DNA from 4 places in the Pantoea sp. X-Soil-MYKO-1785 genome. Region 3 is predicted to be linked to each of the others. Evidence: predicted binding sites of a transcription regulator. Region 3 holds the regulator's gene; each other region holds the start of a gene.
What was found. The regulator PurR, encoded in region 3, represses purine synthesis genes. The targets are predictions, from matches to a motif close to CANGCAAACGTTTGCNTG.
Positions count from the first base shown of each region.

Region 1: AC6I8D_RS06630 (amino acid aminotransferase) is a predicted target of PurR. The motif match lies at 2,555-2,572, and genes of this name have one in related genera.
Region 2: gcvT (glycine cleavage system aminomethyltransferase GcvT) is a predicted target of PurR. The motif match lies at 1,937-1,954, and genes of this name have one in related genera.
Region 4: rbsD (D-ribose pyranase) is a predicted target of PurR. The motif match lies at 6,103-6,120, and genes of this name have one in related genera.

Region 1 covers NZ_AP036000.1:1,432,392-1,440,377, forward strand. Annotated here, with positions in the region: gene mepK (peptidoglycan L,D-endopeptidase MepK) at 48-596, shown strand; gene AC6I8D_RS06625 (MBL fold metallo-hydrolase) at 636-1,265, shown strand; gene AC6I8D_RS06630 (amino acid aminotransferase) at 1,300-2,490, opposite strand; gene ompF (porin OmpF) at 2,728-3,831, opposite strand; gene asnS (asparagine--tRNA ligase) at 4,133-5,533, opposite strand; gene pncB (nicotinate phosphoribosyltransferase) at 5,691-6,896, opposite strand; gene pepN (aminopeptidase N) at 7,141-7,986, shown strand, end outside.
Region 2 covers NZ_AP036000.1:3,407,327-3,415,312, reverse strand. Annotated here, with positions in the region: gene ubiH (2-octaprenyl-6-methoxyphenyl hydroxylase) at 1-353, shown strand, start outside; gene ubiI (FAD-dependent 2-octaprenylphenol hydroxylase) at 367-1,569, shown strand; gene gcvT (glycine cleavage system aminomethyltransferase GcvT) at 2,007-3,104, shown strand; gene gcvH (glycine cleavage system protein GcvH) at 3,128-3,514, shown strand; gene gcvP (aminomethyl-transferring glycine dehydrogenase) at 3,595-6,468, shown strand; gene AC6I8D_RS16120 (SDR family oxidoreductase) at 6,545-7,288, shown strand; gene AC6I8D_RS16115 (6-phospho-beta-glucosidase) at 7,327-7,986, opposite strand, start outside.
Region 3 covers NZ_AP036000.1:1,793,384-1,801,369, forward strand. Annotated here, with positions in the region: gene AC6I8D_RS08335 (riboflavin synthase subunit alpha) at 1-260, shown strand, start outside; gene cfa (cyclopropane fatty acyl phospholipid synthase) at 314-1,462, opposite strand; gene punC (purine nucleoside transporter PunC) at 1,775-2,977, opposite strand; gene punR (DNA-binding transcriptional activator PunR) at 3,084-3,989, shown strand; gene purR (HTH-type transcriptional repressor PurR) at 3,986-5,011, opposite strand; gene cydH (cytochrome bd-I oxidase subunit CydH) at 5,293-5,382, shown strand; gene AC6I8D_RS08365 (C40 family peptidase) at 5,441-6,226, opposite strand; gene AC6I8D_RS08370 (Grx4 family monothiol glutaredoxin) at 6,591-6,926, shown strand; gene rnt (ribonuclease T) at 6,972-7,637, opposite strand; gene gloA (lactoylglutathione lyase) at 7,757-7,986, opposite strand, start outside.
Region 4 covers NZ_AP036000.1:4,177,281-4,185,266, forward strand. Annotated here, with positions in the region: gene mdtD (multidrug transporter subunit MdtD) at 1-300, shown strand, start outside; gene rbsR (ribose operon transcriptional repressor RbsR) at 297-1,280, opposite strand; gene rbsK (ribokinase) at 1,294-2,223, opposite strand; gene rbsB (ribose ABC transporter substrate-binding protein RbsB) at 2,286-3,161, opposite strand; gene rbsC (ribose ABC transporter permease) at 3,188-4,159, opposite strand; gene rbsA (ribose ABC transporter ATP-binding protein RbsA) at 4,156-5,664, opposite strand; gene rbsD (D-ribose pyranase) at 5,672-6,091, opposite strand; gene AC6I8D_RS19855 (YgiW/YdeI family stress tolerance OB fold protein) at 6,274-6,675, opposite strand; gene qseB (quorum sensing response regulator transcription factor QseB) at 6,838-7,509, shown strand; gene qseC (quorum sensing histidine kinase QseC) at 7,497-7,986, shown strand, end outside.

The sequences.
Region 1 (7,986 bases), 360 kb from region 3:
GCGCTTTTTGCACATTTCTATGGCTTCACTCTCAGGTAATACGGTTAATGTCTACTATTGATTCTTTTCGTCGCAAGCTACTGCTTTGCGGAAGTGCTGCCGCCGGACTGGCATTATTGCCGGCTTCTGCAAGGGCTTCACTTTCAACTTCTCGCCCGCGGGTATTAACGCTTAATAATCTTCATACGGGTGAAACCCTTAAAACTGAATTTTTTAATGGTAAGAGTTACGACAGGGATGAGTTGTCACGATTAAATCACTTTTTCCGTGACTATCGCGCCAATAAAGTGAAAAGCATCGACCCCCATCTGTTCGACCAGATTTTCCGTCTGCAGGCGCTGCTGGAAACCCGTAAGCCGGTACAGCTGGTTTCCGGTTATCGCTCCCTGGCCACCAATAATATGTTGCGTGAGAGCGGCCCAGGCGTGGCGAAACACAGCTACCACACCAAAGGACAGGCGATGGATTTCCACATTGAAGGCGTTAGCTTAGCCAATGTACGCAAAGCGGCGTTATCTCTGCGCGCGGGTGGTGTAGGATATTATCCTCGCAGCAACTTTGTGCACATTGATACCGGGCCGATCAGGCACTGGTAACGACGCCGGCAACGCTGCGTGAGCCGGTCATGGAGCGTTATGAATTACCATATTATTCCTGTTACAGCCTTTGCTCAGAACTGCTCGGTTATCTGGTGCGATACCACCGGGGAGTCGGCGCTGGTCGATCCGGGCGGTGATGCCGAACGTATCAAACAAACGCTGGAACAACACAAACTGAAACCCGCGCAGATTCTGCTCACCCATGGTCATCTCGATCATGTCGGGGCGGCGGTCGAACTCGCGGCATTTTATCAGGTGCCCGTCGTTGGACCGCAGAAACGCGATGCGTTCTGGCTGGAAGCGTTACCGACGCAGAGCCGCATGTTCGGGCTGGACGAGTGTGCGCCTTTCACGCCGGATCGCTGGCTGGAAGAGGGTGACAGCGTGCAGGTCGGACTGGTGACGCTGGAGGTATTACACTGTCCGGGCCATTCGCCAGGTCACGTGGTGTTCTTTGATCGTCAGGGACGCCTACTGATCTCAGGCGATGTGATTTTCAACGGCGGTGTCGGCCGCACTGATTTCCCGCAGGGCGATCATCAGCAGCTGATCGACGCCATCCGGACAAAATTACTGCCGCTGGGCGATGATGTGACTTTCCTGCCGGGGCACGGGCCGATTTCAACACTGGGCCGTGAACGGATCAGTAATCCTTTTCTGCAATAAAAAATGGGCCGGCTGGCCCATTTTTTCATCACGATTACAGCACCGCGACAATCGCCTCACACAGCGCCGACATATTGTCTGGCGTCATGCCCGCCACGTTTACCCGTCCTGAGTTAACCGCATAGACCGCAAACTCTTCACGCAGGCGAATCACCTGATCTTTGGTCAGGCCGCTAAACGAGAACATCCCGTTCTGCCGGATGATGAAGCTGAAGTCACGCTGCGCACCTTTCTCTGCCAGGGTATTCACGAACAACTGACGCATACGCTGGATACGCTGGCGCATGTCTGACAGCTCCTGCTCCCAGATGGTACGCAGGGCATCGTTGCCGAGGATGGTGGCAACCACGGCCGCACCGTGAGCCGGCGGATTGGAATAGTTGGCGCGGATAGTGTATTTCACCTGGCTGAAGGCGGTATCGGCCACGTTGGCATCAGCGGCCACCAGCGTAATGGCCCCGACGCGCTCGTTATACAAACCAAAGTTCTTTGAATAGGAGCTGGCGACAATCAGTTCCTGATGCGACGCGGCAAAAATACGCAGTCCTTCCGCATCTTCTTCCAGGCCACGGGCGAAGCCCTGATAGGCAAAGTCGAATAACGGTAACCAGCCGCCAGCCTGCGACAGCTGTGCCAGTTGCTGCCACTGTTCAGCCGTGGGATCGATGCCGGTTGGGTTATGGCAGCAGCCGTGGAATAGCACCACGTCGCCCGCCTGCACCTGTTTCAGCGACGCCAGCAGGCCATCAAAATCCAGCGAGTGATTTTCCGCATCGTAATACTGGTATTCACATACCTCAAGACCGGCAGCATTGAACACATTTTTATGGTTCGGCCAGCTGGGATTGCTGACCCAAACCCGTTTAACGCTGGTCTGGGTGGCAAGGAAATCCGCCGCCACGCGCAGCGCACCGGTTCCGCCTGGGGTTTGTGCTGTACGCGCACGACCGGCGGTAATCAGCGCGCTCTGGTTGCCAAACAGCAGCGCCTGGGTACAGCGGGCGAAATCAGCCAGACCATCAATGCTGAGATAGTTTTTAGTGGTTTCGTTTTCCAGCAGGTACTGTTCGGCTTTCTTAACGCTGGTCAGCACCGGGGTCTTGCCGGTTTCGTCTTTATAGACGCCGATACCGAGGTTAATTTTGTTAGGGCGGTCATCAGCGCGAAACAGATCGGCCAGCCCAAGAATGGGATCGGCGGGTGCAGCAGAGATCGATTCAAACATGAGTCAGGTCCAGTAGCGGGAACGTTAGCAAAATGAGCTCTCAGGTTAGCGTCAGGCCAGGCAAAAGCCAACCGTTTGCGAGACTTATTGATACATTTTGCGCGCCTGCTTCCGCTCTGCCCGCCGTCAGTGGAGCATGAATGAGGAAAGGAGCAGGAGAAATGCGCTATTGCCGGCTAACAGACATAAAAAAACGGGGCCGATGGCCCCGTCTTTAAACATCTTCTGACAGCGAGATTAGAACTGGTAAACCAGGCCAACCGCTACAGTATCATCAGTGTTCAGACCCAGACGGTTGTTGTCATCCAGCTGGTTGATCTGATAGTCCACATAGGTAGACATGTTTTTGTTGAAGTAGTAGGTTGCGCCGATATCAATGTATTTGATCAGGTCAGCATCGCCCACGCCTTCGATATCTTTGCCTTTAGACTGAACGTAGGCGATAGATGGACGCAGACCGAAGTCGAACTGATACTGTGCAACCAGTTCAATGTTCTGTGCTTTGTTGGCGAAAGCGGTGGTATCGGTGCCCGGACCAGTTGTCAGCGTGAACGGCGTTGAGTTACGGGTTTCACCGTAGTAAGCCGCCAGGTAGACATTGTTTGCATCATACTTCAGACCGGTTGCCCAGTTTTCAGCGCGTTTACCCTGACCTACAACAGTACCGTTAGCTGCAACGCCAGCGGCCTGTGCATCGGTACGGTCGCTGCTGCTATAGGCACCCACAACACCTACACCGATTGGTGAGACGTAAGAAGTTGACAGACCCCAGCCGTCGCCGTTCGAACGACGAATTTCATCACGCTCGTTTTTGCCCTGATACTGAACGGCGAAATCCCAGCCATCTACCAGGCCAAAGAAGTTAGTGTTGCGGTAAGTCAGCAGGCCGGTGCTACGACCGTTCATGAAGTTATCTGAGTATCCTGAGTCGCCACCGAACTCTGGCAGCATATCGGTCCAGCCGATTGCATCGTAAACCACACCGTAGTTACGGCCGTAGTCGATTGAGCCAGCATCACCGAATTTCAGACCGGCAAAGCCCAGACGGGTTCTGTTACCGTCTTGCGCATCATCGCCTTCAGAGTTGTTAGCCTGAACGTTGTATTCCCACTGGCCGTAACCGGTCAGCTGGTCGTTAATCTGAGTTTCACCCTTGAAGCCGAAGCGAACGTAAGTATTGTCGCCATCGTTGCCGTCGTTATCAGAGAAGTAGTGCAGGCCAACGGCTTTACCGTACAGGTCCAGTTTGTTGCCGTCTTTATTATAAATTTCGGCTGCGTTTGCTGCGCCTGCGGCTAACAGAGCAGGGATAACCACTGCAAGAATATTGCGCTTCATCATTATTCATTACCCTCGTTGGAGTTATTTGTACACCTGCCACTGCCGTCAAGAAACCTTTACGGGAACCTTGAAAGAAGTTTGGTGTCTTCCTGTGTCTGCACGCATCTTTCCATCCCCCCAGCCTTAATTCTACCTCGAAAATGCTACGAAACTCGTAATCTGGTTTCAAAAGGAAAATATGTATTACAAAATGTAAAAAACACGGAACTTTGTGAGAGAACTCAAAATTTACAAAAATAAAAAAAGGCCGGCAGTGCCGACCTCTTTATATATATGAATTTCTTATAATTAATGCAGAAAGTTAGAAGCTCGCATTACGTGGAGTACGTGGGAAGGGGATAACGTCCCTTACATTTTGTACACCGGTGACATAAGCGATCAAACGTTCGAAACCTAATCCAAAGCCAGAATGTGGCACGGTACCGTAGCGACGCAGGTCACGATACCACCAGTAATCTTCTTTATTCAGACCCATTTCTTCGAGACGTGCGTCGAGAACATCCAGACGCTCTTCACGCTGCGAACCACCGATAATTTCACCGATGCCCGGTGCCAGTACGTCCATCGCCGCTACGGTTTTACCGTCGTCGTTCAGACGCATATAAAACGCTTTAATGTCTTTCGGGTAGTTTTTCACCACCACAGGCGCTTTAAAATGCTTCTCGGCCAGGTAACGTTCATGCTCAGAGGAGAGATCGATACCCCACGACACCGGATTCTCAAAGCTCTGACCGCAGTTGATCAGAATCTCAACCGCGTCGGTGTAGTCGACCTGGGCGAAGTCGGTAGTGATGAAACGCTGCAGGCGCTCAACCGCTTCTTTGTCAACGCGCTCAGCAAAGAACGCCATGTCATCAGCACGCTCTTCCAGCACCGCATTGAACACATACTTCAGCATCGCTTCCGCCAGCGCAGCTGCATCATCCAGCGACGCAAAGGCAATTTCCGGCTCCAGCATCCAGAACTCCGCCAGATGGCGGCTGGTGTTAGAGTTTTCTGCGCGGAAGGTCGGGCCAAAGGTATAAATCTTTGACAGGGCGCTGGCATAGGTTTCGCCGTTCAGCTGACCAGAAACGGTCAGGAACGCTTCCTTGCCAAAGAAATCTTCGCTGAAATCGACTTTGCCCTGATCGTTGCGCGGCAGGTTCTCAAGGTCCAGCGTTGAGACGCGGAACATCTCACCGGCGCCTTCAGTATCCGAGGCGGTAATCAGCGGAGTGGAGACCCAGAAATAACCATTTTCATGGAAAAAGCGATGCAGCGCCTGCGCCAGAGTATGACGAACGCGGGCGACGGCACCGATCAGGTTGGTGCGTGGACGCAGGTGAGCCACTTCACGCAGATACTCAATGCTGTGACGTTTCGCCGCCATCGGGTAGCTGTCAGGATCTTCCACCCAGCCAACAACCTCAAGACGGGTTGCCTGAATCTCAAAAGCCTGGCCCTGACCGGGCGAGGCCACCACGGTGCCGGTGACAATCACGGAACAGCCGGTGGTCAGACGCAATACTTCATCCTGATAATTATTCAGAGAATTATTGACGACTGCCTGAACGGGATTAAAGCAGGAGCCGTCATATACGGCGATGAAGGAAAGACCGGCTTTTGAATCTCTTCGGGTACGCACCCAACCACGTACGGTGACTTCACTGTCAACCGCGACGCGACCGTGCAGTACGTCCGCTACAGGCACAACGCTCATAAATATCTCTCTATATAGAAGAAGTGAGTAAAAAGGTCCCCGAACCGGGGGTTTTGCTATGTTACTTGCGAGTCTTCAGGAAACAAGCAAAATCCGGCGGAATGGATGATTTATTACAGCAGAAGCGGGGCGCATCAACGCCCCGATAAGAAGTGGCTTAGCTCGCTTTTTTCACCAGCGGCAGGTCAAAGGCTTTGCGCAGGGCCCGGACGAAGGCTTTATCCTGGCAGATGGTTTTACCCGGACTGTCGGACAGTTTCGCCACCGGTTTGCCGTTGCACTGCACCAGCTTGATCACAATATTCAGTGGCGTAATGCCCGGAATATCGCAGGTCAGGCGGGTACCGATGCCGAAAATGACGTTGGCACGCTGACCAAAGTGGCGATAAAGCGCCAGCGCTTTGTCGAGGTTGAGATTGTCGGAAAAAACCAGCGTTTTGCTTTGCGGATCGATTCCCAGCTTCTGATAGTGGGCAAGGGCTTTCTCGCCCCATTCGACCGGATCGCCAGAGTCGTGACGCAGCCCCTGATAGCGTCGGGCAAATACCGGACCGAAATCACGCAGGAAAGCATCCATGGCGATACAGTCGGTCAGGGCGATACCGAGCTGATCATCATATTCGTCCAGCCACGCCTGCAGCGCGGCGCGCTGACTGTTGGCCAGCACCGGGCTGATCTGCTGGAACGCCTGGAACCACTCGTGCGCCTGCGTACCGACCGGCGTCAGCGTCAGGCGACGCGCCAGATCGTAGTTGCTGGTGCCGATCAGCCACGGGAAGTCCTGTTTCAGCGTTGCCACAATCGCCTGCTGGACATCCTGTGAATAGCGACGGCGGGTACCGAAATCCATCAGGTGGAAGCGTGACATATCCAGATCGGTCACCTGATGAGTAAAGTCGGCAAGCTTATCCTGCAGATGGTCGACCGCCTGTTGCGTGGTGATCTCAGGGGTGCGATGACGATGCACCACTTCACTGATCAGCGCCAGCAGCGGCACTTCCCACAAAATCACTTCACGCCACGGTCCCTGAATACGCAGTTCCAGTTTGCCGTGGTGATTACGTACCTCAACCTGATCGGGGTTGTAGCGAAAATCGCGCAGCCAGTTCAGGTAATCCTGCTGAAAGAAGGGCAGACGGGATAACCAGTGATATTCGTCATCGGTCAGCGCCAGCGTTTGCATTGCGCGAATCGCATCACGAATCTCATCAGCGTAGAGGCCCAGCAGTTCGTCGCCGCGGCAGCGAAACTCCGCCGCCACCGTGACATCATGATAGCGGTGGAAGACGGCTTGCTGCATGTGGAGCTTATAGGCGTCCGTATCGAGCAGCGAGGTCAGTATCGGGGAAGCATGTCCTGTCATGGCGCGTTTCAGCATCCTGTTCGGTGGCGCAGAGCCCGGTGTTGTACACAGTCTTAAAGACGCGGAAGTATAATTCAGTCATTAACGCCAATCACAGCATATTTCACTGTAATGGGTCGAGGCCAATCTGTGCCATTGTTAACAATTTGTAGCCATTTCGCTCATTAGGTGCATTGTGCGTGGCAAGCTTGTAGTAACAAGCTTAGACTTTGCCAGGTAAACTTATAACAACGCGAGACGGAATATGACGCAACAGCCCCAAATTAAATATCGCCACGATTACCGTGCGCCGGATTACACCATTACTGACATTGACTTAACCTTTGAACTGGATGCGTCGACCACCCGCGTAACGGCTACCAGTCAGGTTAAACGTCTCGGTGACAGCCAGGCTGATTTGCGTCTGGATGGCGAAGATTTAACGCTGATCGCACTTGAGGTGGATGGACAACCCTGGACGGACTATCGCCATGAGAACGGTGCGCTGGTGCTCAGCCAGTTGCCGGACAGTTTCACGCTGAAAATCATCAACGATATTCATCCGGATCAGAACACGGCGCTGGAAGGGTTATACAAATCAGGCGAGGCGCTCTGTACTCAATGTGAGGCTGAAGGCTTCCGTCATATTACCTGGTATCTGGATCGCCCGGATGTGCTGGCGCGTTTCACCACCACCATTTTTGCCGACGGCGAACGCTATCCGTACCTGCTGTCAAACGGTAACCGCGTCGACAGCGGGCGTGATGAGCAAGGCCGTAGCTGGGTTAAATGGCAGGACCCGTTCCCGAAACCGTGCTACCTGTTTGCGCTGGTGGCGGGCGACTTCGACGTGCTGCGTGACAGTTTCACTACCCGTTCCGGCCGTGACGTAGCGCTGGAGATTTTTGTCGATCGTGGCAATCTCGACCGCGCTGATTGGGCAATGACCTCGCTGAAAAACAGCATGAAGTGGGATGAGGAGCGTTTCGGTCTCGAATACGACCTCGACATCTTTATGATCGTGGCGGTCGACTTCTTCAATATGGGCGCGATGGAAAACAAAGGCCTGAACGTCTTTAACGCCAAATATGTGCTGGCGAAAGCGGAAACC
Region 2 (7,986 bases), 1.6 Mb from region 3:
CGGTCACACATCGTGTGGCGGTGGTCGGCAATGCGGCGCAGACGCTGCACCCGATTGCCGGACAGGGCTTTAACCTTGGCCTGCGTGACGTAATGTCGCTGGCCGGGACGCTGGCGTCAGCCCATCAACAGCAAAAGGATCCCGGCAGCTATGCGGTACTGCAACATTATCAGCAGCGCCGTGAGCAGGATCGCGCCGCGACCATCGGTATTACCGACGGCTTAGTGCGTATCTTTGCCAACCGTCATACGCCGTTGGTCATCGGGCGTAATCTGGGTCTGCTGGCGATGGATCATCTGCCGTGGCTACGAAATCAACTGGCTGAGCGCACGCTTGGCTGGGTTAAGCGTTAATAAAGAGGCTTTGATGCAAACTTTTGATGTGGTGATTGCCGGTGGCGGTATGGTCGGACTGGCAGTGGCTTGTGGCCTGCAGGGCAGCGGACTGCGCATCGCGGTACTGGAAAAATCTCCCGAGCCGCCAGTCAGCCTGAGTGATACACCCTCGATTCGCGTCTCGGCTATCAATGCGGCCAGTGAGCGTCTGCTACAGAAGCTGGATGTCTGGTCGACCATTCTCTCGCTGCGTGCCAGTGCGTATCACGGTATGGAAGTGTGGGATAAGGACAGTTTCGGCAGTATCGCCTTTGACGATCGACAGCAGGGGCTGTCTCACCTGGGCCATATTATCGAAAATCCGGTGATTCATCGCGCCCTGTGGCAACGCGCCAGCGCCTGCAGCGACGTGACGCTGATGGCATCCGCCGAGCTGCAGCAGGTGGCGTTTGGCGATAACGAAGCCTTTATTACCCTGCAGGATGGCAATATGTTAACCGCGCGTCTGATGATTGCGGCTGACGGAGCCAACTCCTGGCTGCGTAACAAAGCCGATATCCCGCTGACCTTCTGGGATTACGATCATCACGCGCTGGTCGCTAACGTCCGCACCGGGATGCCGCACGATGCGGTAGCGCGTCAGGTGTTCCATGGCGACGGTATTCTGGCTTTCCTGCCGATGCAGGACCCGCATCTGAGTTCGATTGTCTGGTCGCTGTCACCGCAGGAGGCGAGCCGGCTGGAGAGCATGCCGGAAGCGTTATTCAATCAGCAGCTGTCGGTGGCGTTTGATATGCGGCTCGGCCTGTGCCAGCTGGAAAGCGAGCGTAAATCGTTTCCTCTGACGGCGCGCTATGCGCGTAATTTTGCCGCACATCGTCTGGCGCTGGTCGGGGATGCGGCCCACACCATTCATCCACTGGCAGGGCAGGGCGTAAACCTGGGCTTTATGGACGCGGCGGAACTGATCGGTGAGATTCGCCGACTGCATCAGCAGGGTAAAGATATCGGACAGCACCTCTATCTGCGCCGCTACGAACGCAGCCGCAAGCACAGCGCCGCGCTGATGCTGGCTGGCATGCAGGGCTTCCGCGAGATGTTTGCCGGTAACAACCCGGCCAAAAAACTGCTGCGCGATGTCGGCCTGAAGCTGGCAGACAGCCTGCCGGGCGTTAAACCGCGGATGCTGAAGCAGGCGATGGGCCTGAATGACCTGCCGGCGTGGCTACGCTGAACCCCGATCTGACCCGCTTCTGAGCCAGCATTTGCTGGCTTTTTTTCTGTCTGAAACCCCTCTGCACCATCACAAGGCAGTGCCGCACCACTATCGCCCCTCGTTTGATTTATTCTAATTTTGCCGCTCAATTCGCATTACTTTTTCTTATTTGGTGACTTGTCGGTGACGGCATTTTTTTAACATCCTGAACGGCTTCTCGCATAAATTTGCTGCGTATATTTAACCTCCCTACATTTATTGCGCGATTAATCACAAAATCGCAGTTTTTTATCCTGCCGGTGATTATTCCTGGTTAGGCTGTGCATCAGCTTTCGACCCCGGTTTGCTTATGGTGAATCGTCAGGTTCGGTGGTAACGTCAGCTTAAAGAGAACGTTTGCGTCGGCACGGTTTGCGGCGCGGTTTGGTACTCACTCGCTTCTGCACAGGATGGTTATGACTCAGCAAACACCTCTGTTTGAACAGCATCAGGCCTGCGGCGCTCGCATGGTGGATTTTCATGGCTGGATGATGCCGCTGCACTATGGCTCCCAGATGGATGAGCATCATGCGGTGCGCAATGACGCCGGCATGTTTGATGTCTCCCACATGACCATTGTTGACCTGGAAGGCCCGCGTACCCGCGAATTCCTGCGCTACCTGCTGGCAAATGACGTGGCAAAACTGACTCAGCCCGGCAAGGCGCTCTATACCGGCATGCTGAATGCATCGGGTGGCGTCATTGATGATTTGATTGTTTACTTTATGAGCGAAGACTTTTTCCGGCTGGTGGTGAACTCCGCGACGCGGGAGAAAGACCTCGGCTGGATCGCTGAACATGCGCAGGGCTATGGCATTACGCTCACCGAACGTGACGATCTGGCGCTGATTGCCGTGCAGGGGCCGCAGGCCCAGCAAAAAGCGCAGACGCTGTTCAGCGAGGCACAACGGCAGGCGGTTTCCGGCATGAAGCCGTTCTTCGGCGTGCAGGCGGAGGCGCTGTTTATTGCCACCACCGGCTACACCGGTGAAGCGGGATATGAGATTGCGTTACCGGCAGAAGAGGCGGCCGATTTCTGGCAACGGCTGCTGGCCGCCGGGGTTAAACCTGCCGGTCTCGGTGCACGTGACACGCTGCGGCTGGAAGCCGGCATGAACCTGTACGGTCAGGAGATGGACGAAGGCGTTTCACCGCTGGCTGCCAACATGGGCTGGACGGTGAGCTGGGAACCGGCCGACCGTGACTTTATCGGGCGTGAAGCGCTGACGTTACAGCGCGAACGCGGCACTGAAAAACTGGTCGGGCTGATCCTGACCGAAAAAGGCGTGCTGCGTAACGGCCTGCCCGTGCGCTTTACCGACGATCAGGGCCAGCCACAGGAAGGAATCATCACCAGCGGTTCGTTTTCGCCCACTCTGGGTTACAGCATTGCCCTGGCGCGCGTCCCAGCCAGTATCGGTGACACCGCCATCGTTGAGATCCGTAACCGCCAGATGCCGGTAAAGGTTACCCGACCGATTTTTGTCCGCGCCGGTAAACCGGTCGCCCAGTAAATTTTATTCAGGAGAAATGGCCAATGAGCAATGTGCCGAATACGTTGAAGTACCGCGACAGCCACGAGTGGGTGCGCAAAGAAGAAGATGGTTCTTACACCGTAGGCATCACTGAACACGCGCAGGAATTGCTGGGTGACATGGTATTTGTCGATCTGCCTGAAGTCGGCGCAACCTTTGCTGCCGGTGAAGAGTGTGCGGTCGCCGAATCCGTCAAAGCAGCCTCCGACATCTATGCACCGATCAGCGGTGAGATTGTTGCGGTCAACGAGCTTCTGTCCGATTCGCCAGAGCAGGTCAACAGCGAACCTTATGGCGGCGGCTGGTTATTCAAAATCAAAGCCAGCGACGAGTCTGAAATTGACACGTTGCTGGATGCGGACGCTTACAAAGCCTCTATCGACGAGTAATCGTCAGGCGGCCTCGCGCAGAGGCCGCAGATTTCTGTTTGCACTTTCTGTTCCCCAGCCCGATTCAGGATTTACTGCTAATGACCCAGACTCTCAGCCAGCTTGAACACAACGGTGCATTCATTGAGCGCCATATCGGTCCTTCACCCGAGCAGCAAGCGATGATGCTTGAGGCGATTGGTGCCCCCTCGCTGGAGGCGTTAATCGGCACCATTGTCCCGGCCGACATTCAGTTGCCCGGCCCGCCAGCGGTAGGTGAAGCGGCGACGGAACAACAGGCGCTGGCTGAACTGAAAGCGATTGCCAGCCAGAATCTGCGTTATAAATCCTGGATCGGGATGGGATATAGTGCGGTGATCACCCCTCCGGTTATCCTGCGCAATATGCTGGAAAATCCAGGCTGGTACACCGCGTATACTCCCTATCAGCCGGAAGTCTCGCAGGGACGGCTGGAGGCGTTATTAAACTTCCAGCAGGTGACCCTCGATCTGACCGGTATGGATATCGCCTCGGCCTCGCTGCTGGACGAAGCGACCGCTGCGGCAGAAGCGATGGCGATGGCCAGACGCGTCAGCAAGCTGAAAAGCGCCAACAAATTCTTTATTGCCGATGATATTCATCCGCAAACGCTGGATGTGGTGCGGACCCGCGCCGAAACCTTTGGTTTTGAACTGATTATCGATCGGGCTGAAAAAGCGCAGGATCATGACGATCTGTTTGGCGTGCTGCTGCAACAGGTTGGCACCACCGGTGAAGCGCACGATTACAGCGCGCTGATTGCCACGCTGAAAGCCCGCAAAGTGGTGGTCAGCGTCGCAGCAGATTTCATGTCGCTGGTTCTGCTGGAAGCGCCAGGCAAACAGGGTGCCGACATTGTCTTTGGCTCCGCGCAACGCTTTGGCGTGCCGATGGGGTACGGCGGTCCTCACGCCGCCTTCTTCGCCAGCCGCGATGAGCATAAGCGCTCAATGCCGGGCCGCATCATCGGCGTCTCGCGCGATGCCGCCGGTAATAGCGCGCTGCGCATGGCGATGCAGACCCGTGAACAGCATATTCGCCGTGAAAAGGCCAACTCTAACATCTGCACCTCACAGGTGCTGCTGGCGAATATCGCCGGCCTGTATGCGGTATTCCACGGTCCGGCCGGACTGAAACGCATTGCCTCACGTATTCACCGTTTTACCAACATTCTGGCGGCGGGCCTGAAACAGGGTGGCCTGACGCTGCGTCATCAGCACTGGTTCGATACGCTGACGGTTGAGGTAACAGACAAAGCGGCGGTGCTGAACCGCGCCCAGAGCTTTGGCGTCAACCTGCGAAGCGATATTCACCATGCTGTTGGCATCACGCTGGATGAAACCACCCGCCGTGAAGATATTCTGGCGCTGTTCGCCATTCTGCTGGGCGATGCGCACGGCCTGGATCTGGATAAGCTCGACAGCGAAGTCGCGCTGGAGAGCCAGTCGATTCCCGCCGGTTTGCAGCGCCACAGCGATATTCTGACCCATCCGGTGTTCAACCGTCATCATAGCGAAACAGAGATGATGCGCTACATGCACAGCCTGGAGAAAAAGGATCTGGCGCTGAATCAGGCGATGATCCCTCTGGGCTCCTGCACCATGAAGCTCAATGCTGCGGCAGAAATGATCCCGATTACCTGGCCGGAATTTGCCGAACTGCACCCGTTCTGCCCGGCAGAACAGGCCAGCGGTTATCTGCAGATGATCGGTCAGCTGTCACAGTGGCTGGTGCAGCTCACCGGTTACGACGCGCTTTGCATGCAGCCGAACTCCGGCGCACAGGGCGAATATGCCGGTCTGCTGGCAATTCGTCGTTATCATGAAAGCCGCAATCAGGGCGACCGTCACCTCTGCCTGATCCCCAGCTCGGCGCACGGCACCAATCCGGCGTCGGCCCAGATGGCCGGCATGGATGTGGTGGTGGTGGCCTGTGACAAGCAGGGCAACATCGACCTCGGCGATCTGCGTGAGAAAGCGGCACAGGCGGGCGACAAACTCTCCTGCATCATGGTGACCTATCCGTCAACGCACGGCGTTTATGAAGAGACTATCCGCGAAGTCTGCCAGATTGTGCATCAGTACGGCGGTCAGGTTTACCTCGACGGCGCAAACATGAATGCCCAGGTCGGTATCACCACGCCGGGCTACATTGGCGCGGATGTCTCGCACCTTAACCTGCATAAAACCTTCTGTATCCCGCACGGCGGCGGCGGACCGGGAATGGGGCCGATTGGCGTAAAAGCGCATCTGGCACCGTTTGTTCCAGGCCATAGCGTGGTGCAGATCGATGGCGTATTAACCCAGCAGGGTGCGGTGTCCGCGGCCCCGTTTGGCAGCGCCTCTATTCTGCCGATCAGCTGGATGTATATTCGCATGATGGGAGCAGAAGGGCTGAAGCAGGCCAGCTCAGTGGCGATCCTGAACGCCAACTATATTGCCAGTCGTTTACAGTCGGCCTATCCGGTGCTCTACACCGGCCGTGATGGTCGGGTGGCGCACGAATGTATTCTCGATATCCGGCCACTGAAAGAGCAGACCGGCATCAGCGAACTGGATATTGCCAAACGCCTGATCGACTACGGTTTCCATGCGCCAACCATGTCGTTCCCGGTGGCGGGCACGCTGATGGTGGAGCCGACCGAATCGGAAAGCAAAATCGAGCTGGACCGCTTTATTGATGCGATGCTCTCTATTCGTATGGAGATCGACCGGGTCGCGGCGGGCGAATGGCCACTGGAAGATAACCCGCTGGTGAATGCGCCGCATACCCAGCTGGAAATCGTCAGCGAGTGGACGCATCCTTACAGCCGTGAACTGGCGGTATTCCCGGCGGGCAGTCACAACAAATACTGGCCGACGGTAAAACGTCTGGATGATGTGTTTGGCGATCGCAATCTGTTCTGCTCCTGTGTACCGATGAGCGACTATCAGTAACGCACGCCAACCGTATAGCAGCTAATCAAACCTGAGCAGGGCCGATTCGTCGGCCCTTTTTTTATCTGGAGGCAAAATGAAATTAGCACTGGTTACCGGCGGCAGCCGCGGTATCGGACGCGCCACGGCGTTATTACTGGCCGCCAGAGGGTATCGGGTGGCGGTCAATTATCGCCAGCGCGAGGCTGAAGCACAGCAGGTGGTGAGAGAGATTCAGCAGCAGGGCGGCGAGGCCTTTGCGCTGCAGGCAGATATTGCCGATGAAGCCCAGGTGATGGCGATGTTTGCGCAGCTCGATCAACAGTCAGCGCCGCTGACGCTGCTGGTCAATAACGCCGGAATTCTGTTCCAGCAGTGCCGGGTTGAGCAGCTGGATGCGGCACGCCTGCATAAGGTATTTGCCACCAACGTCATCGGCACCTTTCTCTGCAGCCGCGAAGCAGTAAAACGCATGGGGACCCATCACGGCGGTCAGGGCGGCGCGATTGTTAACGTCTCGTCAGCCGCCGCACGGCTTGGCGCACCGGGAGAGTACGTCGATTACGCCGCCTCTAAAGGGGCGATGGATACGCTGACCAAAGGGTTATCGCTGGAGGTCGCGCAGCAGGGGATTCGGGTAAACGGAGTTCGTCCAGGATTTATTTATACCGAGATGCATGCCGACGGGGGTGAAGCAGACCGGGTTGATCGCCTTGCCGGTGTGATCCCGATGGGCCGCGGCGGGCAGGCAGAGGAGGTGGCGGAAGCGATCGTCTGGCTGGCCAGTGAGGCGGCCTCTTACGTTACCGGCAGCATCATTGATGCCGCCGGCGGACGCTAACCGACAGCGCCGCCGCTTTTCAGCCGCGGCGTCATCCGTTACAGGTTTTCGCCATTGCTGGCGATGACCTGCTGATACCAGTTAAAGCTTTTCTTCTTCGAACGGGAGAAATCGCCGCTGCCGTCGTCGTTTTTATTGACGTGAATAAAGCCGTAACGTTTATCGTACTGGCCGGTGGTAAAGGAGACGCAATCCAGGCAGCCCCATGGCGTGTAGCCCATTAATTCCACGCCGTCGTGCGTTACCGCCTTTTTCATCTCTTCGATGTGGGCGCGCAGATAATCGATACGGTAATCATCTTCAATCACCCCGTCGTCGTTTGGCTTGTCGATCGCGCCAAAGCCATTTTCTACGATAAACAGCGGCTTCTGATAACGCTCATACAGCTCGTTAAGCGCGTAACGCAGGCCGACCGGGTCAATCTGCCAGCCCCAGTCCGATGCTTTAACGTGTGGATTTTTTACCACCCCTTCGAAACCGGTGATCGGATCGTCCACGCCGCTGGCATCGGTCTTCACCGCGTTACTCATGTAGTAGCTGAAACCGACGTAGTCCGCACAGCCTTCACGCAGGGTGTCGGCGTCCTCCGCTTCCATCTCGATCTGATAGCCTTTACGCGCCCACTCTTTCAGCGTGTAGGCCGGATAGTAACCGCGCATCTGCACATCACTGAACACGTAACGCTGATGCATCGCTTC
Region 3 (7,986 bases):
TCCTGCACAAAGGCTTCGTTGGTATCGACGGGATAAGCCTGACGGTCGGGGATGTAACCCGAACCAAATTCTGCGTCTATCTGATCCCGGAAACGCTGGAACGCACTACCTTAGGAACAAAAACCTTTGGCGACCGGGTTAATATCGAGATCGATCCGCATACCCAGGCAATTGTCGACACCGTTGAGCGGGTATTAGCGCAGCGTGATGCGGCGGCGGCGATGAATATGCTGACCGGGCAACCGACGGCAGAAAGCTAAAAAAGAAGGCGCATCAGCGCCTTTTTTATCGTTTATCCGCTCCCGCAGAGGTTTCAACGCGCCACGCGTAACCCGCCTTCCACGCCCCGACTGAACACCACCTGCCATAACTGAATGTCGCGAGCGCGAAACGCGCCGGCACAGGCGTTAAGGTAATAAGAGAACATGCGCTTAAAGCGTTCACCGTAGCTATCTGCTAATTGCGGCCAGGCCTGGATAAAGCGTTCATACCACGCCATCAGAGTGGTGTCGTAATCTGCGCCAAAGTTATGCCAGTCTTCCAGAATAAAATGCGGTTCGCTGGCGTCGGCAATATGGCGTACCGAAGGCAGACAGCCATTCGGGAAAATATATTTATCGATCCACGGATCCACATTCATATCGGTTTTAATCGCACCGATGGTGTGCAGCAGGAAAATACCGTCTGGCTTTAAATTACGATCGACGACATCAAAATAGGTGGCGTAATTTTTAGGACCGACATGCTCAAACATTCCGACCGACACAATGCGGTCAAACTGTTCATTCAAATCGCGATAGTCCTGTAATAGAATGGTGACGTCTAATCCTTCACAGCGCTGCTGCGCCAGTTTCTGCTGTTCAGCCGAAATGGTAACACCATGCACTTTAACGCCATAATGACGTGCGGCAAATTCTGCCAGTCCGCCCCAGCCGCAGCCAATATCCAGCAGCGACATGCCCGGCTCCAGTGCTAATTTGCGGCAAATCATATCCAGCTTCGCTTCCTGCGCGGCGGCGAGCGTGGTGGCTTCCTTCCAGTAGCCACAGGAGTACTGCATATAAGGATCAAGCATCAGAGAAAACAAATCGTTTCCTAAATCATAATGCTCTTTACCGACAATCCAGGCGCGTTTTTTCGACTGGAGGTTGGTTAAGCGCGCCGCGGCAATACGCAGCGTATCTTTAAAATGATGAGGAAGTTGCTGGTCCAGTTTATGTTTGAGTACGTGGTGGAAAAATATATCCAGCCGATCGCATTCCCACCAGCCGTCCATATAACTTTCGCCCAGACCCAGCGATCCCTCCTGCAGAACACGTTTAAAGAAGTCAGGATTTTTAACCTGAATATCCCAGCTTCGTGAACCATTAATTTCGATATCTGCTTTTTCCAGCAGTTCGTGAACGATGCGATACCAATGGTTTTCTTCGAGGCTCACTTCTTCTACATACGATGAACTCATAGCTTCTCCACCACCTGTCCAATCTTAACCTGAAAAAGAATAGTCAATTTCTTCAGGAATTGAGAAAAGTCACGGATGACTCTGTAAACCAGATATCTGGCGTGATACAGAGGATTGAAATGGTGCAAAAGGATCCGACGCATAAATCCTGACGTGCGCGCAGACATCCTCCCGGCGAGCCGGTTGCCAATCATTGTGTAATGTTATTATGTTGTTGATTTGATGCGGATTTATTGACCCGAATGAGTATATTCCCACGCGGGTCAATATTCAATGACTTATTGTTAGTGAGCTAACTAAAAAATCATTGCTTCAGTGATTATCCTGGCAGGCGGTAGAGGGGGTGGCAACATCAGATTGTGCGTTTGCAACACGCTGCATCACGAAGCCGAGCAGGGCGAGCAGGATAGTCAGCGCCATCATCAGGGTAGTGGTCAGCAGCGGCTGCGTCAGTCCGGCCGAGACGGCCAGGCTGGCGGCGAAGCATAATCCCAGTTGCAGAGTATTCTGCAATGCTGCCGCTTTACCGGTGGCGTCAGGGAAAGGCATCAGCGCAGCGGAAACCACGATCGGGTAGATGGCACCATTGGCCAGCGCCATGCCGCAGAACGGCAGCAGCAGGTTGACCAGCGTACTGTGGCCGGAAAGCGCAACCGCAAACAGCGCCAGAATGCTCAGGCTATAGATCGCCAGCAGCCACGGCAGCAACTGTGCGCCAGTAAAACGGTTGAGCAGGGCGCGGCAGCCGAAACCGCCAATCAGGAATGCAACCGTCTGTGGCAGATAGCTCAGACCGATGTCGGCGGGCGTCAGGCCCAGATCGGCCAGAATAAACGGCGAGCCGGTCAGCCAGGCAAAAAAGCTGGCGGAGCAGGCGGAGTAGATCAGCACGTTGCCGCTGTAGACCCGCGACTTCAGCAGGGTGAAAAAACCAGGCTGTGCGCCTTGTTCACCTTTGGCTTTACGGCTGCCCGGCAGGCGCAGGGTGGTAAGGATCAGCGCCACGGCAATCAGCGTCAGCACCAGGAAAATAGAACGCCAGTGAAAATGGCCGATCAGCCAGGCACCCAGCAACGGTGCCAGCGCCGGTGAGAGCGCCACCAGCGGCATAATGGTGGCGAACACTTTGTTGGCCCGCGCCGCCGGATAGCGATCGACTACCAGCGCCTGCCAGCTAACGGCTGCGGCACAGACGCCGATCGCCTGAACAAAGCGCAGCGCCAGCATCAGATAAATATCATTGACCCACAGCATACCGGCGCAGCCGACGGCAAACAGCGCCAGACCGGCCAGCAATACCGGCTTGCGGCCGATGCGGTCTGACAGTGGTCCCCAGAACAGCTGACCGCAGGCAAATCCCGCCAGGAACAGGCTCATACTGGCGCTGATCAGGCCGGGTGAGGTGTTAAAGGTTTGCTGCATCGCGCCAAAGGCGGGCAGGTACATATCGGTGGCTAAAAAGCCCAGCATGCTCAGCAGAGCGAGATACGGCATAAATCCTTTTGACGGTGACATCTGATTCTCATTTTGCAGGTTGAACGCGGCAGAGTGTAAAAGGTGCGTTTGCCGCTGTGAAACGCTAATATTTGCCGGTTGCTGTTAAAAAATTTGAAGGCAGATTATGTGGTCAGAATATGCTTTAGAGGTGGTGGATGCGGTGGCGCGCGGTGGCAGCTTCAGCGCCGCGGCGCAGGAGCTGCATCGGGTGCCGTCAGCTATCAGCTACACCGTGCGTCAGCTGGAAACGTGGCTGGCGGTACCGCTGTTTGAGCGCCAGCATCGCGAGGTGGTATTAACCCCCGCCGGCGAGCATTTTGTCCGGGAAGGGCGCAGCGTTATCAAAAAAATGCTCGCCACCCGCCGCCAGTGTCAGCAGCTGGCTAACGGCTGGCGTGGACAGCTGAGTATTGCGGTCGACTGCATCGTCAAGCCGCAGCGCACCCGGCAGTTAGTCAAGGATTTTTACCGCCATTTCCCCGACATGGAGTTGCACATCAGTTATGAAGTGTTTAACGGCGTCTGGGATGCGCTGGCCGATGATCGGGTTGAAGTGGCTATCGGTGCCACTCAGGCGATACCGGTCGGCGGACGCTTTGCCTTTCGCGACATGGGGACGCTCAACTGGCGTTGTGTGGTGGCGCACCACCATCCGCTGACCGGGGTGAGCCAGATTGACGACGACACCCTGCGCAGCTGGCCGTCGCTGGTGCTGGAAGATACCTCGCGCGCGCTGCCGCGCCGGATGACGTGGACGCTCGACAATCAGCGTCGGCTGGTGGTGCCGGAATGGCAGACCGGACTGGATTGCGTGCTGGAGGGATTGTGCGTGGCGATGGTGCCTGGGCATCTGGCGCGGCCATTACTGGACAGCGGAGCGCTGGTAGAATTAACGTTGCCGGTCGCGTTTCCGGACAGTCCCTGTTGCGTAAGCTGGGCGGAAGATCGCGCATCACCGGCAACGGGCTGGTTACTCAGCTATCTGGGTGATGCGCAAACGCTTAATCAGGAGTGGTTAAGCGAAGATTAACGGCGGTAGTCGCGGAACGGACCGTCAGCCACCGAACGGCGTTCAATCAGCGTTGGGTGTACTTCGATGGTCTGAGAAATCTCACGTTTACTGGTGATGCGATCCAGCAACATCTCCAGCGCTTTCTCACCCAGTTGCGCTTTTGGCTGATGCACCGTGGTCAGCGCAGGCGCAAAGTAGCGCGCGTTGCGCACATTGTCATAACCGATCACCGAAATGTCCTGCGGCACCCGCAATCCCATCTCATCGGCGGCGCAAATCGCGCCCATCGCCATGATATCGCCCCCGCAGAACACCGCAGTCGGACGCTGTTTCTGCGACAGGATCTGCTGCATCGCCTGATAGCCCGACTCCGGCTCGAAGTCGCCCTGCACGATCCATTCGGCACGCGGCTGAATGCCTGCTTCTTCCAGCGCCTTGAGGAAACCCGCGTGACGTCCGCCGCCGGTGTTGCGTTCCATCTGGCCGGGAATCGCGCCAATATCACGGTGACCGCGCTCAATCAGATAACGTCCGGCCAGGTAGCCGCCCTGAAAGGCATTATCCAGCACCGTGTCGGTGAAGTCAGCGCGTGATTCACCCCAGTCCATCACCACCATCGGGATATTGCGATTCTCTTCCAGCATCTTTAACAGATCGTCCGGATACTCAGAGCACATCACCAGCAGTCCATCGACGCGCTTCTGCGCCATCATGCTGAGATAGGCACGCTGCTTTTGCAGGTCGTTGTGCGCATTGCCCAGAATCAGGGTGTAGCCTTTATCGAAGCAGTGATTCTCCACCGCTTCAATAATTTCAGCAAAGTAGGGCGCTTCGCTGGAGGTTGCCAGCAGGCCCAGCGTTTTGGTGTGATTCACCTTCAGGCTGCGCGCCACCGCGCTCGGTGAATAGTGCAGTTCCTGAATCGCCTGCCAGACCGCGTTGCGCGTCTCTTCAGCGACAAAACGCGTTTTGTTGATGACGTGCGAAACGGTGGTCGTTGAGACGCCGGCGCGTTTTGCCACATCTTTAATTGTTGCCATTAAAATCGGACTCCAGGGCTTATCTAACGCAATGATAAGCATAATGTTAAACGTTTGCGTCTGCTCAGGGTTTTCCCCGCAATTATGCAGCTTTTCTGACCGGTAAACAGGCGTCTGGCGGGTAATGAGCGCCTGAAAAGGAGAGCAAACGGAACCGGGATTGCGCGCGTTGCGCAACAAAGGCAGGATTCTAACAAGGCTGAACGGATAAAACGAGATTTTTACCAGCCCCTATGGGAAAATGGCTTATCCCTACAAAATATGTGACTAAGGAGCGCTAAATGAGTACTGATTTGAAACTGGCCCTGATGACTACCGTCGGCTGTCTGCTGATGATCGTCGCCTTTAGCTTTACAGCGGTGCTGCACTAATGAAAAAGCCGGGCATCGCCCGGCTTTTCTCTGTTTGATTTTCGCGTAGCGAAGCCGCTTAACGAATGGTTTTCGGGGTCATTACCCGCCGCGCGCCGATGTAGTGGCGCTGCCAGTAATCTTCACCCAGCGCACTGATCTGAATATCTTTGCCGGTGCGAGGTGACTGAATAAATTTGCCGTTGCCGAGATAAACCCCAACGTGATCGGCGGTGCCGCGACCATTAATCCGGAAGAAGACTAAATCGCCTTTCTCCAGCGACTCGCGTTTTACCGGCGCGGCGTCGCGCAGGTGGTACATCTCATTGGCGGTACGCGGGATCTTAAACTTGACCAGATCTTTATAGGCGTACCAGACTAGGCCGCTGCAGTCGAAACCGGTGTGCGGTGAGGTGCCGCCCCACTGATAGGGTTTGCCCAGCTGGCCCATCAGCTTGGTCATCGCCGTCTCACGCGCTTTCTGGTAGCGCTGACGATGTGACTTGCTCATTTTAATGGTGCCGATGTCACTGCTGCTGGCGTCTGCGGTTTTGAGCGTACGCTGATGGCCGTAACGTTTTTTACTGGCGGTTTTGAGTGGAGTTTTGCTTTTCTTTGCGGAAAGATGGCTGGCGCTGAGTTCGCTTTTTTTCTGTTTTTTGAGTTTGAGCTTCTGGATCGGGCTGACGCGTGTTTTCTTCGCCGACGTTTTCAACGGGCGACGCTTGCGGCGCTCATCTTCGCGCGCACTCTTTTTCTCTGCTTTATGCGAACTGACATTCACCGGCGCCTGCGGGGAAGCAGAAGCGATGTTGAAGAACAGTTGCGCAAAGGCAAGGATGAAAAGCGTAATGATTAAACGCATAGTCCGGTTTTAGTTAAGTTGTCAGGGCCACTACGCACCACGACAAAGTTGGGAATAATCTGATCCAGGATCAGTGCCGAAGCCATTCTAGTCCAGTTCGCCTGAAAACCGTAACGCCTTTTTTTATTAATCTTTCGGACACGCACAGTTGTGTCGAAAATGAGCATTTTCAGCATCTTATATCTACAAAACTATTGCAAATTATTAATATGTTACCTGCGGTTAATAATCATGGGTTAACAGGGCCGAAAACAGGAGTTAACAAACATGGCGATTTAATCGGGCAACGGCCAAAATCTCGTTTTCAGTCCTGGGGCGAAGTCGCTACAATAAACAAACACGAAGTAATGAATTAAGGAAGGCAATTATGAGTACTGTAGAAAAAATTCAGCGCCAGATCGCAGAAAACCCGATCCTGCTGTACATGAAAGGTTCCCCGAAACTGCCAAGCTGCGGTTTCTCTGCGCAGGCGGTTCAGGCGCTGTCAGCCTGCGGTGAGCGTTTTGCTTACGTGGATATTCTGCAGAACCCAGACATTCGTGCAGAGCTGCCGAAATATGCCAACTGGCCAACCTTCCCGCAGCTGTGGATTGATGGCGAACTGGTCGGCGGATGTGACATCATCGTTGAGATGTTCCAGCGCGGTGAACTGCAGTCGCTGATTAAAGAGACCGCAGAGAAGTTTAAAGAAGCGGAATAAAACAAAAAGGCCGACATCGCGTCGGCCTTTTTCATTGCAGATCCCTCAGTCAGCGCTCGCGGCTGCTTCGCCTTCGGCGAAGGGCAGGGGCCAGCCACCCAGCCGTTTCCAGCGATTCACCAGTTCACAGAACAAAATAGCGGTCTGCTGGGTATCATACAGCGCCGAGTGAGCCTGGGTGCTGTCAAACGCCATGCCCGCGGCTTTACACGCCTTCGCCAGCACGGTCTGCCCCAGCACCAGTCCGCTCAGCGCCGCGGTATCAAAGGTGGCAAACGGGTGGAAAGGGTTGCGCTTCAGGCTGGCACGCTCGGCCGCCGCGTTCATGAAGTTCAGATCAAAGGTCGCATTATGCGCCACCATAATGGCGCGATTGCAGCCGGTATCCTTAATGCCTTTACGCACCATCTTGAAGATGGCGTGCAGCGCCTCATATTCACTCACTGCGCCGCGCAGCGGATTGCTGGGGTCGATACCGGTGAACGCCAGCGCTTCAGGATGCAGTAGCGACCCGACAAACGGTTCAACGTGAAAATGCAGCGTCTGGTCGAGATGGATCCAGCCCTCGTCATCCATTTTCAGCGTGGTAGCGGCGATCTCCAGCAGCGCGTCGGTCTGCGCGTTGAAGCCGGCGGTTTCGACGTCGATGACCACCGGATAGAAGCCACGGAAACGTTGATTGAGTGCATTGGGGGAATTCGATTCAGACATCAGGATCTCATTGCAGAAAAAGGGCAGCGCGCATTATGGCAAAAATCTGGCCCGGGTGCAGCAGATGAAGAGGAGCAGAAGAGGTCAGCCCACCCGACAGGGCAGGCTGAAGAGCAGGTTTAGTTGCCCAGGCCGTGACCGGCGTGTTTGTTCTCGATCAGTTCGATTTTGTAACCATCAGGATCTTCAACAAAGGCGATGATGGTTGAGCCACCTTTCACCGGACCCGCTTCACGGGTGACGTTGCCGCCATCGTTACGGATACGTTCGCAGGCGGCAGCAACGTCGTCGACGCCCAGCGCGATGTGACCGTAAGCGTTACCGAGGTCATATTTATCAACGCCCCAGT
Region 4 (7,986 bases), 2.4 Mb from region 3:
CAGTTCACCGCGATGAATACCATTACCCTCGCCGACCTGAATGACGATAACGCCAGCGGGGGTAACAGCGTGCTGGCCGTGACACAGCAGTTAGCGATCAGTTTTGGGGTCGCGGTAAGCGCCGCCGTCCTGCGCTTCTATCAGGAATTTGAAACCAGCACCGTTGCACAGTTCCACGCAACGTTTCTGACCATGGGCGTGGTAACGGTGCTGTCAGCGCTGACCTTTATGCTGCTGAAAAACGGCGACGGGCGGAATCTGATCACCAACCGCGATAAGAAAAAGAAGAAAACGGCTTAAGCTGAGCCCCGCGCCACCAGCTCCGGCGTCAGTACCAGCGTCTGCTGGCTGGCGTCGGGATCGCGCAGGCGATGGATTAAGGTATCAATCGCCAGTTCGCCCAGTTCATCTTTAGGTTGATGAATGGTACTCAGCGGCGGCGAAAGGTAACGCGCCAGCTCAATATCGTCATAACCCATCACAGCGACATCCTGCGGAATCTGTAATCCCGCCTGATATAACGCATGATAAACCCCAACCGCCATCGCATCGTTACTGGTGAAGACCGCCTGCGGCACCGTTTCCAGCGCCAGCAGCTCAATCATCCCGTTGTAACCGCCCTGAAATTCAAAGTCACCGTTGACCACATAACCCGGCAACACCTCCAGACCGCTTTTCGCCATCGCATTGTGAAACCCTTCCAGCCGCATCCGCGCGGTGGTTTTATCCTGCGGACCGGCGATACAAGCGATGCGGGTATAGCCGCTATCGATCAGGTGCTGGGTCGCCAGCTCACCGCCCAGCAGCGCATTGTCCTGAATGATGTCGCCGCGACCTTCAAACGGCGCCCAGTCCATCATCACCGTCGGGATAGAGGGATAACGGTTCAGAATGTCCGCTGACGGCAGATGACTTTCGGTACACATCATCAGCAGTCCATCGACGCGCTTTTGCATCAGCGTTTCGAGGCTACGATTCATCCGTTCCTCATCACCGGCGGTATTACACAGGATCAGGCTATAGCCACGCTGATAGCAGCTGTCCTCGACGCCGCGCACCACTTCTGCATAAAACGGGTTGCTACTGGTGGTCAGCAGCATGCCGATGGTGTGGGTCTGGTTAATCTTCAGGCTGCGCGCCAGCGCCGAGGGAGCGTAGTTTAGACTGCGGATCGCCTGTTCAACTTTCTCCCGAACGCCCTCGCTGACAAAGCGATTATTGTTGATGACGTGCGAGACGGTGGAGGTAGAGACACCCGCCAGGCGAGCGACATCTTTCATGGTGGCCAAGCGCTTAATCCTGCTGCTGCAAAAAGTCATCGATCTCCGCGCGCCACGGCACGGAGGGCTGCGCGCCGGATCGGGTTACGGCGATAGCCGCAGCGGCATGCGCAAAGCGCACCGCATCCTGCATCGGTTTCTGCTCCAGTCGCGCGGTAATAAAGGCACCATTAAAGGTATCGCCCGCGGCAATGGTATCAATCGCCTTAACGCTAAAGCCCGGAATGCGCTGCCCCTGGCCCTGTTCACTCAGCCAGACACCGCGCCGGCCCAGCGTAATCAGTACGGTATCGATGCCTTTGGCATGCAGTGCCGCCGCAGCCCGGGCCGCATCCTGATCGTTGTGAACGGCAATCCCGGTCAGGATTTCCGCCTCGGTTTCATTCGGCGTAATAATGTCGATCAACGCCAGCAGTTCATCGGAGAGCGGCGTAGCCGGTGCCGGGTTGAGGATCACCTGAGTCTGTTGCTCTCTGGCGAAACGCGCCGCCGCCAGCACACTTTCCAGTGGAGACTCCAGCTGCATCAGTAGCGCATCAGCTTCGGCGATCACCTGTTGATGACGTGCCACACAGTCCGGCGTTAACGCGGCGTTAGCGCCTGAATAAATGCCGATATTGTTCTCGCCTTCACGGTTGACGAAAATCATCGCCACCCCGGTCGACTCGCCCGCCACCACTTCTAGCGGGGCAGTATCAATATTGTCGCGAGCCAGCTGCTGACGAATACGTTCGCCAATGTCATCCGCGCCCACACAGGCGATAAAAGCGATATCCGCGCCAGCACGCCCTGCAGCCACGGCCTGATTGGCACCTTTACCGCCAAACGCAATCTGATAATTCTGCCCGATCACCGTTTCACCGGGACGAGGAAAGTGCGCCAGATTAAGGATGTGGTCAGCGTTGATGCTGCCAAGAACGGCCAGTTTTGCGTTTTTGCTCATTAGGGGAGTCCGGAATAAGTGCGCCACCGGGAGGGTGGCGCAGTGCCCTGCTTTTCTTTGAGTTATTGAGTGACCAGCTTCAGGTCGACCGGGTTGATCGCCTTCACTTTTTCACCCTTCAGCACTTTATCAGCGGTATCAACGCCGATCATGCCAATTTTGTCTGGCATCTGTGCCACGGTCGCAGACAGTTTGCCACCTTCTACCGCTTTCACGCCATCAGCGGTGCCGTCAAACCCCACCACGATCACATCGGTTTTACCGGCGGTCTGCAGCGCACGCAGTGCACCCAGCGCCATTTCATCATTCTGCGCAAACACCGCCTGCACATCCGGGTGGGCCTGCAGCAGGTTCTGCATCACGTTCAGCCCTTTAGTGCGATCAAAGTCAGCCGGCTGGCTGGCAAGGATCTGGAACTTGTGGGCATCAGCAGCCTGTTTGAATCCTTCGCCACGTTCACGGGCTGCGGAGGTGCCGGCAATGCCCTGCAGTTCAATAATTTTGGCGCTTTCGCCGACTTTTTTAGCGATGAAGTCACCGGCCATTTTCCCGCCGAAACGGTTATCAGAGGCGACGTGGCTGACCACCGTGCCCTGCGCGGCCACGCGGTCCAGGGTAATGACCGGGATGTTGGCCTGGTTAGCCATCTTCACTGCGTTGCCGACCGCATCAGAATCGGTTGGGTTGATCAGCAGCAGTTTGGTGCCGCGCACCGTCAGATCCTGCACGTTCGCTAACTCTTTCGCCGGGTTATTCTGCGAATCCAGCACTACCAGGTTGTAACCCAGTTTGTCGGCTTCTTTTTGTGCGCCCTCTTTCAGTGAAACAAAGAACGGGTTATTGAGGGTCGATACCACCAGCGCGATGGTCTCTTTTGCCATGGCGCTGGTACTGAGCGTCGCGCCAAGGATCATGGCCAGTGCGGTTAACTTTTTCATCATTTCATCCTGTGTAAAGGTCAGAGTTATTTACTGCTTTTATTATCCACCAGCACCGCCAGCAGGATTACCACCGCTTTAACGATCATCTGGTAGTACGAAGAGACGCCCATCAGGTTCAGGCCGTTATTAAGGAAACCGAGGATCAGCGCACCAATCAGCGTGCCGACAATACGTCCTTTACCGCCCGCCAGGCTGGTACCGCCCAGCACCACGGCGGCAATTGCATCCAGCTCATAGCCAGTACCGGCCGTTGGCTGCGCTGAGGAGAGACGCGCCACCTCAATGGTGCCCGCCAGCGCGGCCAGCATGCCACTCAGTGAATAGACGATGACCTTGACGCGATTAACATTGATACCGGAGAGGCGAGTCGCGGCTTCGTTGCCACCCAGCGCATAGATGTAGCGGCCGAGGCGGGTGTGGTGCAGCATGTACCAGGCGGCGATAAACACCAGCGCCATCAGCCATACCGGCGCAGGAATACCCAGCGGACGACCAATACCAAACCAGCCCAGCAGATCGGCGTTGGCATTAAACCCGGTGCTGATTGGGCTGCCGTCGGTGTAGACCATGGTGACGCCGCGCAACAACAGCATCATCACCAGCGTGGCGATAAATGCCTGCACCTTACCGCGCGCCACGATGGTGCCGGTCAGCGCACCGATCGCTGCGCCGAGCGCCAGAGACGCCGCCACGGCCACCAGCGCATTCACTTCCATGCCAACCAGCGACGCGCCTACCGCCCCGGTCAGCGCCAGCAGCGAGCCCACCGAGAGATCGATACCCGAGGTCAGAATCACCAGCGTCATGCCGACCGCCATAATGGCGTTCACCGAAGTCTGCTGCAGAATGTTGAACAGGTTGGCTACGGTAAAGAAGTTCGGGCTCTGACTCGCCACCACGGCAATTAACACCATCAGCGCAATCAGCGACTTTTGTTCCAGTAACCAGCTTTTGCTAAACCAGCGGCGGCTGGCAGGTAAAGATTGGGTCGTCATACCACTAAATCCTCGCTGTGTTGCTTGCCTACGGCGGCGGCCATCAGGCTCTCCTGAGTGGCTTCTTCACGGGTAAATTCGCCGCTTAAACGGCCTTCATGCATCACCAGGATGCGGTCACTCATTCCTAATACTTCCGGCATTTCAGAAGAGACCAGGATGATGCTCAGCCCTTCGGCTTTAAACTGGTTAATCAGCTGGTAGATCTCTTTTTTCGCGCCAACATCGACGCCACGGGTCGGCTCATCAAGAATCAGCACGTTGGGACGGGTCATCAGGCCGCGGGCAATCGCCACTTTCTGCTGATTGCCGCCGGAAAGCAGCCCGATCGGCTGAGCCATAGAGGGGGTTTTCACGTTGAACAGCCGGATAAAGTCACCCACCGCCAGCTGCTCAGCCGCATGCTTCAGCGTGCCGCCGCCATGACTGAAATAGCGCAGCGCGGTCAGCGACATGTTCTCTTTGACCGACATGCCCAGCACCAGGCCGTCACGCTTACGGTCTTCCGAGATATAGACGATGCCGTTAGCCAGCCCATCCTGTGGCGAACGCGTCACCACTTCCCGACCGCTGAGCCACAGGCTGCCCTGATAGCGCGGCAACGCGCCATACAGCACTTTCATCAGTTCGGTACGGCCCGCGCCCATCAGTCCGGAGATGCCCAGAATTTCACCTTTGCGCAGGCTGAAGCTGACGTTGTGCACGCCGGGACCGCTGACGTTGTCGACTTTCAGCCGCACCTCGCCTGGCGCCTGATCCAGATGAGGATACTGATCTTCCAGTTTGCGACCGACCATCATTTCGATCAGGCTCTCTTCGGTCAGTTCGCTGACCGGACGCTCGGCAATAAACTGGCCGTCACGGAACACCGTGACGTCATCGCAGATCTCAAAGATCTCTTTCATACGATGTGAGATATAGACGATGCCGCAGCCCTGCGCTTTCAGTTCGTTGATCACCCGAAACAGCGACAGCGTTTCGGTATCCGTCAGCGCATCGGTCGGCTCATCCATGATGATCACCTGCGACTCAAAGCTCAGCACTTTGGCAATTTCGACCATTTGCTGATCGCCAATCGACAGATCGCCGACCAGCTTGTGGCTGTTGAAGCGCAGATTAAGCCGCTTAAGCAACGCATCCGCTTCGGCATACATGCGCGTCCACTGGATGCGGCCAAAACGGTTAACAAATTCGCGACCGAGAAATATATTCTCCGCCACGGTTAACTGAGGGATCAGGTTCAGTTCCTGATGAATAATGCCGATGCCCGCTTCCTGTGACGCTTTAGGGCCATTGAAGCGGGTCTCCTGGCCGAGCCAGTGCAGCGAACCGGCGTCGAACTGATAAATTCCGGTCAGCACTTTCATCATGGTGGATTTGCCGGCACCGTTTTCACCCACCAGCGCCATAACGCGTCCTGCCCGGACATTCAGCGAAGCACCCTTCAGGGCTTTTACCCCAGGGAACGATTTTTCAATGCCGTTGAGCTGCAGTAAAGGTTGCATAGCGGCCTCAGAAGGTCACACCGGCGCTCAGGATGACATTCGCAAACGGAGAACACTCTCCGCTGCGAATGACCGCCTGACTGCGTTGCGTTTGTTGTTTGAATTGTTCATGGCTGGTGTAGCGGATGGTGATGCTATTCCCCTGGTGCTGTTGCAAGGCTTCGAGCACGGCGAGCAGTGCGCGATGGAGCGGCGGATTGTGCTGCTTAATCTCCTCCGCAATCAGGGCGCTTTCTACCTGCATCTCAAGCGTGACGGCCTTAACCACCTCGATAAAATCGGGCGTACCCGGTATCAGGGCTAAATCGATGCGTTGCGGTCCTGCCGGGATCGGCAAACCGGCGTCGGCAATCGTCAGCGTATCAGTGTGACCCAGACGGGCAATCACGTGAGAGAGTTCAGCGTTTAACAAGCGACCTTTTTTCATTTTTCACTCCACAGCGAAACGTTTCGCTGACAGGAGTGTATGAAAAGCCGCCAGCAACTCAATCGGCGAAGCTGAAATTTGTGATCGCTATCGAAACGTTTCGCTTATGCGGCGGAAAATTTGAATTAAGGCGGGCAGCAGGGCAGAAAAAAGGACCGCTGATGCGGTCCCGGGCTGGACGTTTAAGGCAGTTTCTTCACCTGTTTAACGTCCATTTCGATGCTGTTGAAATCTTTATCCAGCTCACCGGTCAGTTCAACGGTATCTTTTGGCGAGATAGTCTGGCCGTTCCAGTGCTTATGGTCGATCTCGACTTTCATGGTACCGGTCTGATCGCGGAACAGATAATCTTCATCGCCGATCTGTTTTTCCAGCTTACCGCGTACGGTAATCCAGCTGTCATCCTTCATCTCTTCTGCCTGCTTCACCGTCACCACACTGGTGTGGTCAGCGCTAAAGCCGCCCTGTCGGCTCTGAACCTGTGCCGCCGGGGCGTTGGGGTCGACGAAGCCGCCTTGCTGAGCAGCAAAAACCGGGGCAGAAGCCAGCATAACGACAGCTAAAATTGCAGCGTGCTTTTTCATTTTGTCACCTCGTTTCCATGATGTGTTTCGTTTTGTTGAGCCTAGTTGACCATAAGGTTCTTAACAGCTTCTTAAGAAGCAAAAATAAGCCATTTTCGCCGAAATGCGCTGTACAAGCGGCTGTCTGCTTCGTATAAAGCGCTATCACCGCCGGGAGAAATGATGCGTATTTTACTGATAGAAGACGATCGCTTAATTGGCGACGGGATTAAAGCGGGACTGGGTAAGCTGGGATTTAGCGTCGACTGGTTTACCTCCGGCGAGGCCGGATTTCAGGCATTAAACGCCGCGCCGTGGGATGCGGTGATCCTCGATCTGTCTCTGCCCGAACGGGACGGGCTGGATATCCTGCGACAGTGGCGTCAGCAAGGGCAGGATGTGCCGGTGCTGATCCTGACGGCGCGCGATGCGCTCGATCAGCGAGTCGAAGGGCTGCAGATGGGTGCGGATGATTATCTCTGCAAACCGTTCGCCCTGACCGAAGTGGCAGCCCGCTTACAGGCGCTGATCCGCCGCCGGCATGGTCAGCTGCAACCGGAGCTGCGTCATGGCAACGTGGTACTGAAGCCCGACAGCCACAGCGTCACCTGCGACGGCCAGCCGATAGAGCTGAAAAGCCGCGAGCTGGCGCTGCTGGAGCTGTTTATGCGCAACCCTGGACGGGTGCTGACCCGCAGCCAGCTGGAAGAAAAACTGTATAGCTGGGACGCCGATGTCTCCAGCAATGCGGTGGAAGTGCATATTCATCATCTGCGTAAGAAACTCGGCAGCCAGTTTATCCGCACGCTGCACGGCGTCGGCTACACCCTTGGAGCGACAGAATGCGATCGATAAGTCTGTTTCTGCGGCTTGGCATCGGTTTTGTGCTGCTGCTGGGCATCTGCTGGGCCAGTGCCAGCCTCAGTGCCTGGCATCAGACGCGAGACACCATTAACGAGCTGTTCGACACCCAGCAGATGCTGCTGGCCAAGCGCCTGCTGACCCTCGATTACGCCTCGCTTGACGCGCCGTCACTGCCAAAAACCCGACAGCTGCTGCGGCACCACCGTGGCGATCAGGATGATGACGCGCTGGCATTTGCTGTCTTCACCCCTGATGGCCGGCAGGTGCTCAACGATGGCGATAATGGCAGATACCTGCCGTTTGAGGCGGACTACCAGGGGTTTCATGATGGCCAGCTCACTAATGATGATGACCGCTGGCGTTTTGTCTGGCTGACCACGCCAGACAAGCAGTTCCGCGTGGTGGTCGGCCAGGAGAGAGAATATCGCGATGAGATGGCCGGTGATCTGATGCAGGCCAGCGTATTAC